Regions from separate parts of the Methylobacterium guangdongense genome, predicted to be linked through region 1. Evidence: predicted binding sites of a transcription regulator. Region 1 holds the regulator's gene; each other region holds the start of a gene.
What was found. The regulator PhoB, encoded in region 1, activates phosphate uptake and scavenging genes when phosphate is short. The targets are predictions, from matches to a motif close to TGTCATNNANCTGTCAT.
Positions count from the first base shown of each region.

Region 1 (3,271 bases):
TCGGGCTGGGCCTCGCCCTGCCGTTCTTGGCTCTGACCCTTTGGCCGCCGGCCCTGCGGGCACTGCCGCGGCCGGGCGCCTGGATGGAAACCCTCAAGCAGGTGCTCGCTTTCCCGGTCTACGCCACCGTGGCTTGGCTGATCTGGGTCCTGGCACAGCAGGTCGATCCGCGGGGCCTGCTGGCGGCGTTGATCGGCCTCGTGCTGGTGGGGTTCTCCGCCTGGGCCTGGGAGCATGGCCGCAACGCCGGATCGGGGATGGCGCGGATTGCGCAGGTCTGCGCGGTCCTGGCGCTGATCGCCGTCGCGGCCCTGACCCTCAGGCTGCCGCAGGATCGCGTCCCGGCCTCCGCGCAGGCTGACGGTGCCATTGAGCCGTTCACGCAGGCCCGCCTCGACGCGCTGGTCGGCGCGCACAAGCCCGCCTTCGTCAACATGACCGCCGCGTGGTGCATCACCTGCGCGGTCAACGAGACGACGTCCCTCTCCACCAAGGCCGTGCGGGCCGCGATGGCCGAGCGGGCCGTGACCTACCTGAAGGGGGACTGGACCAATCAGAATCCCGAGATCACCCGCCTGCTGGAGAAGCACGGCCGGAGCGGCGTGCCGCTCTACCTGCTCTATACCGGCGCCGGGGAGCCCCAGGTGCTGCCGCAGATCCTCACCGAGGGGACGGTGCTGCAGGCTTTGGCATCAGTGCCGGCTGGCGCTGACCGGAGCGCCGCGCTGACCCGTTGACCGGGGTTTCCAAAGGGGGGCAGCCCTTTGGCGGGGCGTCGGGGCGGAGCCCCGGCATCCGGCTTGTCCCGACACCGGACAGCGTCCGGCACCAGGGCTCTGCCCTGGACCCGCCAAAGGTCTCGATCTTTTGAAACCGGAACTGGGCGCCTCAGGCTTCGAGGGAGAAGGTTTCGTCGAACGCGTAGCCGGAGCCGCGGACGGTGCGGATCGGGTCCGCCTGGCGCGGGCCGTTCAGCGCCTTGCGCAGGCGGCCGACATGCACGTCGACCGTGCGCTCGTCGATATAGACGTCGTGGCCCCACACCCCGTCGAGCAGCTGCTCCCGGGAGAAGACCCGGCCCGGCGCCAGCATCAGGAATTCGAGCAGCCGGAACTCGGTCGGGCCGAGATGCAGTTCCTCGCCAGCGCGGCGGACCCGATGACCGGTGCGGTCGAGTTCGAGGTCGCCGGCGGCCAGACGGTCCGAGACATGGGCGGGCTTGGCCCGGCGCAGCAGCGCGCGGATCCGGGCCAGCAGCTCCGGGACCGAGAACGGCTTGACGATATAGTCGTCCGCCCCCGTGCCCAGCCCGCGGACCCGGTCGCCCTCCTCGCCCCGGGCGGTGAGCATGATCACCGGCAGCCGTTCGGTCTCGCGCCGGGCGCGGATGCGACGGCAGAGCTCGATGCCCGACAGGCCGGGCAGCATCCAGTCGAGCAGGACCAAATCGGGCATCCGCTCGGCCAGGAGCAGTTCCGCATCGTCGCCCCGAGCCGCCGAATCCACCAGGAAGCCCTCGGCTTCCAGGTTGTAGCGCAGCAATGTGGTCAGCGCCTCCTCGTCCTCGACGATCAGGACTTGCATGCTCACGTTCGATGACCCGTTCTCGCGGCGGACCCGCCGATGGTGCCGGAGGCCCCGCCCTGTCTCAAGGTGCGCGCGTGGCGCTGCGCACCGCTATCCCGACGTCGACGCGCGCCGTCCGGGTTGATCCTTTACGAAGCCTGTCCCCCGTCCACCGTCGCGTAGTTCGACGCATCGTTCTTGGGGCGGTCGCCCGCGAGCGTCTCCCCGGTGGCGAGGTAATGGATCGTCTCGGCGATGTTGGTGGTGTGATCGCCGATGCGCTCGACGTTCTTGGCGCAGAACAGCAGATGCGTGCAGAACGAGATGTTGCGCGGATCCTCCATCATGTAGGTCAGGAGCTCGCGGAACAGCGAATTGTACAGCGCGTCGATCTCGCCGTCGCGCTCCCACACATCGTGGGCCGCCTGGACATCGCGGCTCGCATAGGCGTCCAGCACGTCCTTCAGCTGGCCCTCCGCCAGATCGCTCATGTGGCGCACGCCGAGCACGATCTTCTGCGCCGGCGCCTGATCGGAGATCGCCACCACGCGCTTGGCCACGTTCTTGGCGAGATCGCCGATCCGCTCCAGATCGCCGGAGACGCGGATCGCCGAAATGGTCTCGCGCAGATCGATCGCCAGGGGCTGGCGCCGGGCGATGAGCAGGACGGAGCGCTCCTCGATGTCCCGCTGAAGGGCGTCGAGGCGCTTGTCGGCGAGGATCACGGTCTGGGCGAGCCCGTCGTCGCGGCGCACTAGGGCGTCGGTCGCCTCCGCGGTCATCTTCTCCGCCACGCCGCCCATCTCCGAGATCGAGCGACGGAGATTTTCCAGGTCGGTGTCGTAGGAGGTAACGATATGGCCGGGCATGGGGTGGATCCTTCGATGGGGGCGTGCGAACCCACGCGTTGGGGCGATCCCGCGGAACCGGTCCTCGAAACGGCTTAGCCGAAGCGGCCCGTGATGTAGTCCTGCGTCCGCTGCTGCGTCGGGTTCATGAACATCCTTTCGGTCTGCGAGAACTCGACCAGCTCACCGAGATACATGAAGGCGGTGAACTGCGAGATGCGGGCCGCCTGCTGCATGTTGTGCGTGACGATCGCGATGGTGAACTCGTCGCGCAGCTGCTCGATCAGCTCCTCGATGCGGCCCGTCGAGATCGGGTCGAGCGCGGAGGTCGGCTCATCGAACAGGATGACCTCCGGGCGCTGTGCCACGGTGCGGGCGATGCACAGCCGCTGCTGCTGACCGCCCGACAGGCCCATGCCGGACTGCTTGAGCTTGTCCTTCACCTCGTCCCAGAGGGCGGCCTTGCGCAGGGACGACTCGACCCGCTCGTCGAGCTCTGCCTTCGGCAGCTTCTCGTAGAGGCGGATGCCGAACGCGACGTTGTCGTAGATCGACATCGGGAAGGGCGTCGGCTTCTGGAACACCATGCCGACCCGGGCCCGCAGGTCGTTCAGATCGACCTTCGGATCCAGGATGTTCACGCCGTCCAGCAGGATCTGACCCTCGGCGCGCTGCTCCGGATACAGGCTGTAGATCCGGTTGAAGGTGCGCAGCAGGGTCGACTTTCCGCAGCCCGACGGACCGATCAGGGCCGTGACCTGCCGATCGTGGAAGTTGAGGTCGATGTTCTTCAGCCCGTGGAACTGGCCGTAGTAGAAGTTCAGCCCCTTCACGGCGATCCGGACCGGCGCCTTGGT
Region 1 covers NZ_JBBXMX010000010.1:59,504-62,774, reverse strand. Annotated here, with positions in the region: gene AAHG09_RS19000 (protein-disulfide reductase DsbD family protein) at 1-737, shown strand, start outside; gene phoB (phosphate regulon transcriptional regulator PhoB) at 889-1,584, opposite strand; gene phoU (phosphate signaling complex protein PhoU) at 1,716-2,435, opposite strand; gene pstB (phosphate ABC transporter ATP-binding protein PstB) at 2,510-3,271, opposite strand, start outside.

Region 2 (3,271 bases), on a different contig from region 1:
TAGAGGGCGCCGCCCTGGCCGATGCCGACGTCGATGCCGAGGCGGTCGCTGGCGTCCATGCGCAGCGTGCCGGTGACGTTCCCGAAGTAACCGGCGGCGGAGTACAGGTCGAGGCGCGTCCAGTAGCTCAGCGGGCTGCCGTAGAAGGCGGCGAGGGCGTTGGTCTCGGTGTTGACCAAGATCTGGTTGATCGTGCCGGTGGAGAGCTGGCCGTAGAGGCCGCCGTTGGGGGCGATCGTGCGGGCGGCGGTGGTGGATCCGCCGTAGAGCGGGGCGAGCAGGATCGAGGCGTCGGGGCCGCCCGCCGGGGCCTGCTCGCGCGGGGCCTGGGCGAAGGTCAGGGTCGGCAGGCCGTAGGTCAGGCGGCTCTGATAGGCGGCTTGGTTGGCGGCGGACGGCACGTAGGGGTTGCCGGCCGCATTCGCGGCGCTGCCGGCGCAGGCGGCGACGGTGTTGCCGCATTGGGCGGCGAGGTAGGCCTGGAGCTGGCCCTGGGCGGCCAGGAACTGAGCCGGCAGGTTGATCGCCGTGCCGGTCACCGCGGCGTTGTCGATGTAGGCCGGGTTGGTGAAGGCCTGGGCGAGGTCGTAGGTCGCGAGCGCCCGGCTCCCGATGACATCGAGCGGGTAGTGCACGCCGAGCGCGATGCGACTGTTGCCGTAATCGGCCGCGCGGGCCAGCATGCTCTGATACTGCTGCGGCACCAGCATCGCCAGCAGGATGCTGTCGGTATACGCGTAGGTGGTGTGCCCGCTCGGGAAGGACGGGTTGGTGGCGAGGCCGCCGAGCGCCGTCGGATCGTAGATGTTGAAGCGGTCGGGCGCCGCCTGGACCGGCCGGGAGGAGCCGTAGACGTCCTGGCCGGCCTGCCTGCTGGTGACGCCGTAGGCGAGGTCGTAGACGCTGTCGCGGGTGTTGGGCAGACCGTCATAGGTCGGCAGGCTGTAGCCGGCCGGCGCGACGGCCGGAGCCGCGGCGTAGTTCCTCGGCGTCACGCTCGGATTGTTGGCCGCGCCGTTGGCGAAGTAGTTCTTCGCCACGCCGAGATTGTTGCCGCTGACATTCAAGGCACCGACCAGCAGATTGACCACGTTGCCGAGCGGACCCTTCGCGCCCTGTGCGACGCCGCGCTGGTAGATCGGGCCCAGCTGGGCGCCGAGGCCGCCGACGAGCTGCTGCGGGACGATCCCGTTGATCGGCGTCTGGGCCGGCAGGCCGCCCGCGAGATTCGCGGCCACGCCGTAGGTGCCCAGGCCCACCGAGGACAGGTTGTTGCTGGCCGAGCCGAGGTAGCTCTTGTCGCTCATCGCGCGCTGCTGCTGCGCGAGGTCGGCGCTCGTGTTGATCGCTGCCGTTTGCGACAGATTGCGTTGCAGGGTCTGCTGACCGGTGGCCGTCGCGTTGAGAGCCAGATACGGCGACAAGAGATTGAGCACGTTCACGTCGGACGGCGTCGTGTTGACGGTCTGCGCCTGCGCGCCAGAACTGAATGCCGCGACCGTCAAGGCCGCAATCGAGACCCCATGTCGGAACTTCATCTTTGGCCCCCAAAGCCCGCGCCGTCCGGCTGCGGCGGGAGACTTAGCGAAAACAGCGACCACTGCGGCGTCATACTTCATTCACAATAAGAGAAATCGCCGCCTGTCGCCTGCGCGCAACAGATTTGTACTTAGCCAACACATGATACCACTTCGAATATCGAATGATGTCTTGCGTCAAACTTGTCGCTGCCCGTCATCGACAGGGCGAACCTGCGGCCCGACCTTTCGTCGCGGCGATTAGTTTTGCTCCCGGAGCGCACTGTCATCGAAGGAAAATGTTCAGGTCACAAGAACAGTTGCGGCGATATGAAGTCTTTCGATTCGCGAATGCTGTTCCCATCAGCCGCAAATAGGCAGCGACGTCACCCAAGCGTCACGGCGACATCTTAATCGCGATTGTGCCAACACACCTGATTCCGCGTGAGGGTTCATGTCTGATTCCGCCGTGATGTCGCCGCCGGGGGTCGCAGGGAGTCGACCGCTCGGCGTGCCCCGCCTGGATCGAGGGATGCACCCGGGCGGCGTGATCGCCTTCCTGCTCGTCTTGGTGGCGGGGCTGGGCTACGCGGTCGTGAGCCTGATCGCCGACATGAACGCCGTGGGCGAGGCGCCCCTGGCCTACGGCGCCTTCGCGCTCCTGGGGCTCGCCCTGCTCATCGCCCTCGGCTTCGAGTTCGTGAACGGCTTCCACGACACCGCCAACGCCGTGGCCACGGTGATCTACACCCACTCGCTCCCGCCGCTCGTGGCGGTGGTCTGGTCGGGCGTCTTCAACTTCCTCGGCGTGATGCTGTCCTCCGGCGCGGTGGCCTACGCCATCGTCACGCTGCTGCCGGTGGAGCTGATCCTGAATGTCGGCTCCCACGCGGGCTACGCGATGATCTTCGCGCTGCTGCTGGCCGCGATCATCTGGAATCTCGGCACCTGGGCGTTCGGCCTGCCGAACTCGTCGTCCCACGCGCTGATCGGCTCGGTGCTCGGCGTCGGCCTCGCCAACCAGCTGATGAGCGGCGGGGACGGCACCGCCGGCGTCGACTGGAATCAGGCCTTCAACGTGTTCAAGGCGCTGCTGTTCTCGCCGATCTGCGGCTTCGTGCTGGCGGCGCTGCTGCTGCTCGCGCTGAAATTCGCCGTGCGCCGCAAGGACCTCTACGAGGCGCCGAAGGGCGACACGCCGCCCCCGCTGTGGATCCGCGGCCTGCTGATCCTGACCTGCACGCTGGTCTCGTTCTTCCACGGCGGCAACGACGGCCAGAAGGGCATGGGCCTGATCATGCTGATCCTGATCGGCGCCGCCCCCACGGCCTACGCGCTGAACCGCACCATGGCGGACGACACGACGCCGGCCTTCGTGCAGACTTCGACCGCGGCGAGCCAGGTCTTCTCGGCCCGTGCCCCCGGCGCCCCGGCGCCGGAGGCCGCCGAGGCGCGCCGGACGGTGACGGAGGCGCTGAAGACCAAGGATCTGAACAGGCCGCCGGTCTTCGCGGCGCTGGCGGCGCTCTCGACCGATATCGCCGCCAGCGTGAAGAGCTACGGTGCGATCCGCACGGTGCCGGCCGCCCAGACGCAGAACCTGCGCAGCGACATGTACCTCGCCGCCGACGCGATGCGGCTCCTGCCGAAGACGGGCGTCAACCTCTCCGAGGCCGAGAGCGGGATCCTGACGCGCTACGTGGGGCTGCTCAACGACGGCACGCGCTACATCCCGGGCTGGGTGAAGGTCTGCG
Region 2 covers NZ_JBBXMX010000005.1:19,740-23,010, forward strand. Annotated here, with positions in the region: gene AAHG09_RS11995 (autotransporter family protein) at 1-1,538, opposite strand, end outside; gene AAHG09_RS12000 (inorganic phosphate transporter) at 1,972-3,271, shown strand, end outside.
Region 2: the regulator PhoB is predicted to act here: its motif matches at 1,902-1,918, upstream of AAHG09_RS12000 (inorganic phosphate transporter).

Region 3 (3,271 bases), on a different contig from region 1:
GGAAGGTCGCGAGGTAGCTCGACCGCATCCGCTCGTCCGAGCCCCAGAGGGTCGGCAGGCAGCCGGGCGGCAGGGGCAGGCGGATCGCGATGGTGCCCATCGTGTCGGCCGGGACGGGCTTGCCGCCCTCGTCCAGCACTTCGACCCGGTAGCCCGGCATCGGCACACAGGTGCTGCCGTGCTTCACCGGCAGCAGGCCGAGGCCCATCGGGTTGCCGGCGATCGGCCAGCCGGTCTCGGTCTGCCACCAATGGTCGATCACCGGCCGGTTCAGCACCCGCTCGGCCCAGGCGACCGAATCCGGATCCGCGCGCTCGCCGGCCAGGAACAGGCTGCGGAAGGCCGACAGGTCGTAAGCGGAGATCCGGGCGCCGGCGGAATCCTCCTTCTTGATCGCGCGCAGCGCCGTCGGCGCCGTGAACAGGCACACGACCCCGTATTCGGCGACCACCCGCCAGAAGGCGCCGGCATCGGGGGTGCCGACGGGTTTGCCCTCGTACAGCACCGTGGTGCAGCCGTGCAGGAGCGGCGCGTACACGATGTAGGAATGCCCGACGACCCAGCCGATGTCGGAGGCGCAGAAGTAGGTCTCGCCGGGCTGCACCCCGTAGAGATTGGGCATCGACCACGCGAGCGCCACGAGGTAGCCGCCCGTATCGCGGACCACGCCCTTGGGCTTCCCGGTCGTGCCGGAGGTGTAGAGGATGTAGAGCGGGTCGGTGGCGGCGACCGGCACGCAATCCGTCCGCTCCCCCGCCGCCGCGGCGTCCGCCACGGCCCCGGCCCAGTCGTGGTCCCGCCCCGACACGAGCGTCGCGGGGCCCTGCGGGCGCTGGAGGATCAGGCAGGAATCCGGCTTGTGGCGCGAGGCGTCGATCGCCGCATCCAGCAGCGGCTTGTAGGCGACCACGCGGTTCGGCTCGATCCCGCAGGAGGCGGCGAGCACCACCTTGGGCGCCGCGTCCTCGATCCGCACCGCCAGCTCGTTCGCCGCGAAGCCGCCGAACACCACGGAATGGACCGCGCCGAGCCGGGCGCAGGCCAGCATGCCGAACAAAGCCTCCGGCACCATCGGCATGTAGAGGATCACCCGGTCGCCCTTGCCGACGCCGAGCCCGGCCAGCACCGCGGCCAGCGTCGAGACTTCGTCGCGCAATGCCCGGTAGGTGATGCTGCGCTTCGTGCCGGTGACGGGGGAATCGTAGCGGATCGCCACCTGCTCCGCCCGGGGCCCGTCGGCGTGGCGATCGACGGCGTTGCGGCAGGCGTTGAGCGACCCGTCCGGGAACCAGCGGCCGTAGGGGCCGGATTCCGGCGCGAAGGCTCGGGTCGGCGCCTGCGCCCAGTCGATCGCCCGGGCCGCGTCGAGCCAGAACGCCTCCGGGTCGCGCAGGGCTGCGTCGTAGATTTCCGGATAGCGGCCCGGAAGGCTGGCTTTCGTCATCGACAGGCGTTCCCCGTGCCGCTCTCCGGCGGCGGGGGCAGAGTAGCGCATTCTCATGCGGGGGCGAGACGGGTTCGCGCCCGTTTAGAGGCCGGGAAGATGGTGCCGCTGCCGCGGCGCGTCTTGTGCTGGCTCCCGGGTCGCATTCCGCTTGCGCTGCATGCGCCCGGGAAAGGGCCGCGTGATTGACGGTCCACGGCCCTTTTCCCGGACAGGTGGAGCGTCAGCGGAACCTGTTCCGGGATCCAGCATAGGAAGCGCCGCGAAGCGGTCCTGCTTAAACACTAGGAAAACCGCCGCACCGGGGCTTCCGATGCGGCGGCATCTGTCTTGGTGGATCTGTTACTGTAGGAGGTGGATCAGCCGCTCAGTGCAGGGTGTCGCCGGCCCCCCGGAGCCGGTTGATCTCGTCCTTGAGGAGGAGTTTCCGTCGCTTCAGTTCGGCGATGTGGAGGTCGTTCGCCGAAGGCCTGTGGATCGCTTCGTGAATCTCACGCTCGAGGGCTTCGTGCTTCCGGGCGAGTTGGCTCAGATGCGTCTGCAGCGACATGAGTCGAATCTCCTGTCATCGTTTCGACACGCCAAGACTGACACAGGATGCCGCACCTGTTGAAGCGTTTTCTCCGGCTAAGCTTGGTGAAGGCTTTCCGGCATGGCTTGTCCCAGGGAAGGGCGTGACGCATGCTCTCATCGGGTGATGAGCGATCCTTTGGCCCGCAGGTGACGATGGCGGACGAGTCGGGTGAGAACGCGCAGTCGGACCTCCAGGCCGAGCTGGCCCGGTTGCGCGAGGAGCACCGGGATCTCGACAGCGCCATCGAGGCGCTGGAGCGCAGCGTCGCCGGCGATCAGCTGCAGATCCAGCGCCTGAAGAAGCGCAAGCTCACCCTGCGCGACCGGATCTTCCACATCGAGGACGCGATCACGCCGGACATCATCGCCTGATGCCGGTGGACGCCGTCCCGCGCAGCCTTGCCGCAGGGCCGCCGCGCCTGTAAGCGCCCTCTTTTGCCGGGATCAACGATGGCGTCGCCTCCGGTCGCGATCATCATGGGCAGCCAGTCCGATTGGGCGACCATGCGGCACGCCGCCGAGACGCTCGACGCGCTGGCCGTGCCCTACGACGCGCGGATCGTCTCGGCCCACCGCACGCCGGACCGGCTGGTCGCCTTCGCCAAGGGCGCGGTTGCGGCCGGGTTCAAGGTCGTGATCGCGGGGGCGGGTGGCGCCGCCCACCTGCCCGGCATGGCGGCGGCGATGACCCGGCTGCCGGTCTTCGGCGTGCCGGTGGAATCGAAGGCGCTCTCGGGCCAGGACAGCCTGCTCTCCATCGTGCAGATGCCGGCCGGCATCCCGGTGGGGACCCTGGCGATCGGCCGGGCCGGGGCGGTCAACGCGGCGTTGCTCGCCGCAGCGGTGCTGGCGCTCTCCGATCCGGATCTGGCGGAGCGTGTGGAAGCGTGGCGCGCGGCCCAGACCGCGTCGGTGGCCGAGCGGCCGGAGACGGAAGCGTGATCGTGACGGACGGGTTTCTCGCGTGACGGACAGGACCCTCGGCCCCGGCTCCACCCTCGGCATCGTCGGCGGCGGTCAGCTCGGGCGCATGATCGCGCTCGCGGCGGCGAATTACGGCCTCAAGGTGCACGTCTACGCCCCCGACCGCGACAGCCCCGCCTTCGACGTCGCGGCCCGCACCACCTGCGCGGCCTATGACGACGCCGGGGCCCTGGCGGCCTTCGCGCAGAGCGTCGACGTCGTCACCTACGAGTTCGAGAACATCCCCCACGCCACCGCCGACATCCTGGCGGCGCACGCCCCCCTGCACCC
Region 3 covers NZ_JBBXMX010000013.1:126,407-129,677, forward strand. Annotated here, with positions in the region: gene AAHG09_RS22100 (propionyl-CoA synthetase) at 1-1,444, opposite strand, end outside; gene AAHG09_RS22105 (YdcH family protein) at 1,812-1,994, opposite strand; gene AAHG09_RS22110 (YdcH family protein) at 2,171-2,389, shown strand; gene purE (5-(carboxyamino)imidazole ribonucleotide mutase) at 2,468-2,959, shown strand; gene AAHG09_RS22120 (5-(carboxyamino)imidazole ribonucleotide synthase) at 2,982-3,271, shown strand, end outside.
Region 3: the regulator PhoB is predicted to act here: its motif matches at 2,008-2,024, upstream of AAHG09_RS22105 (YdcH family protein).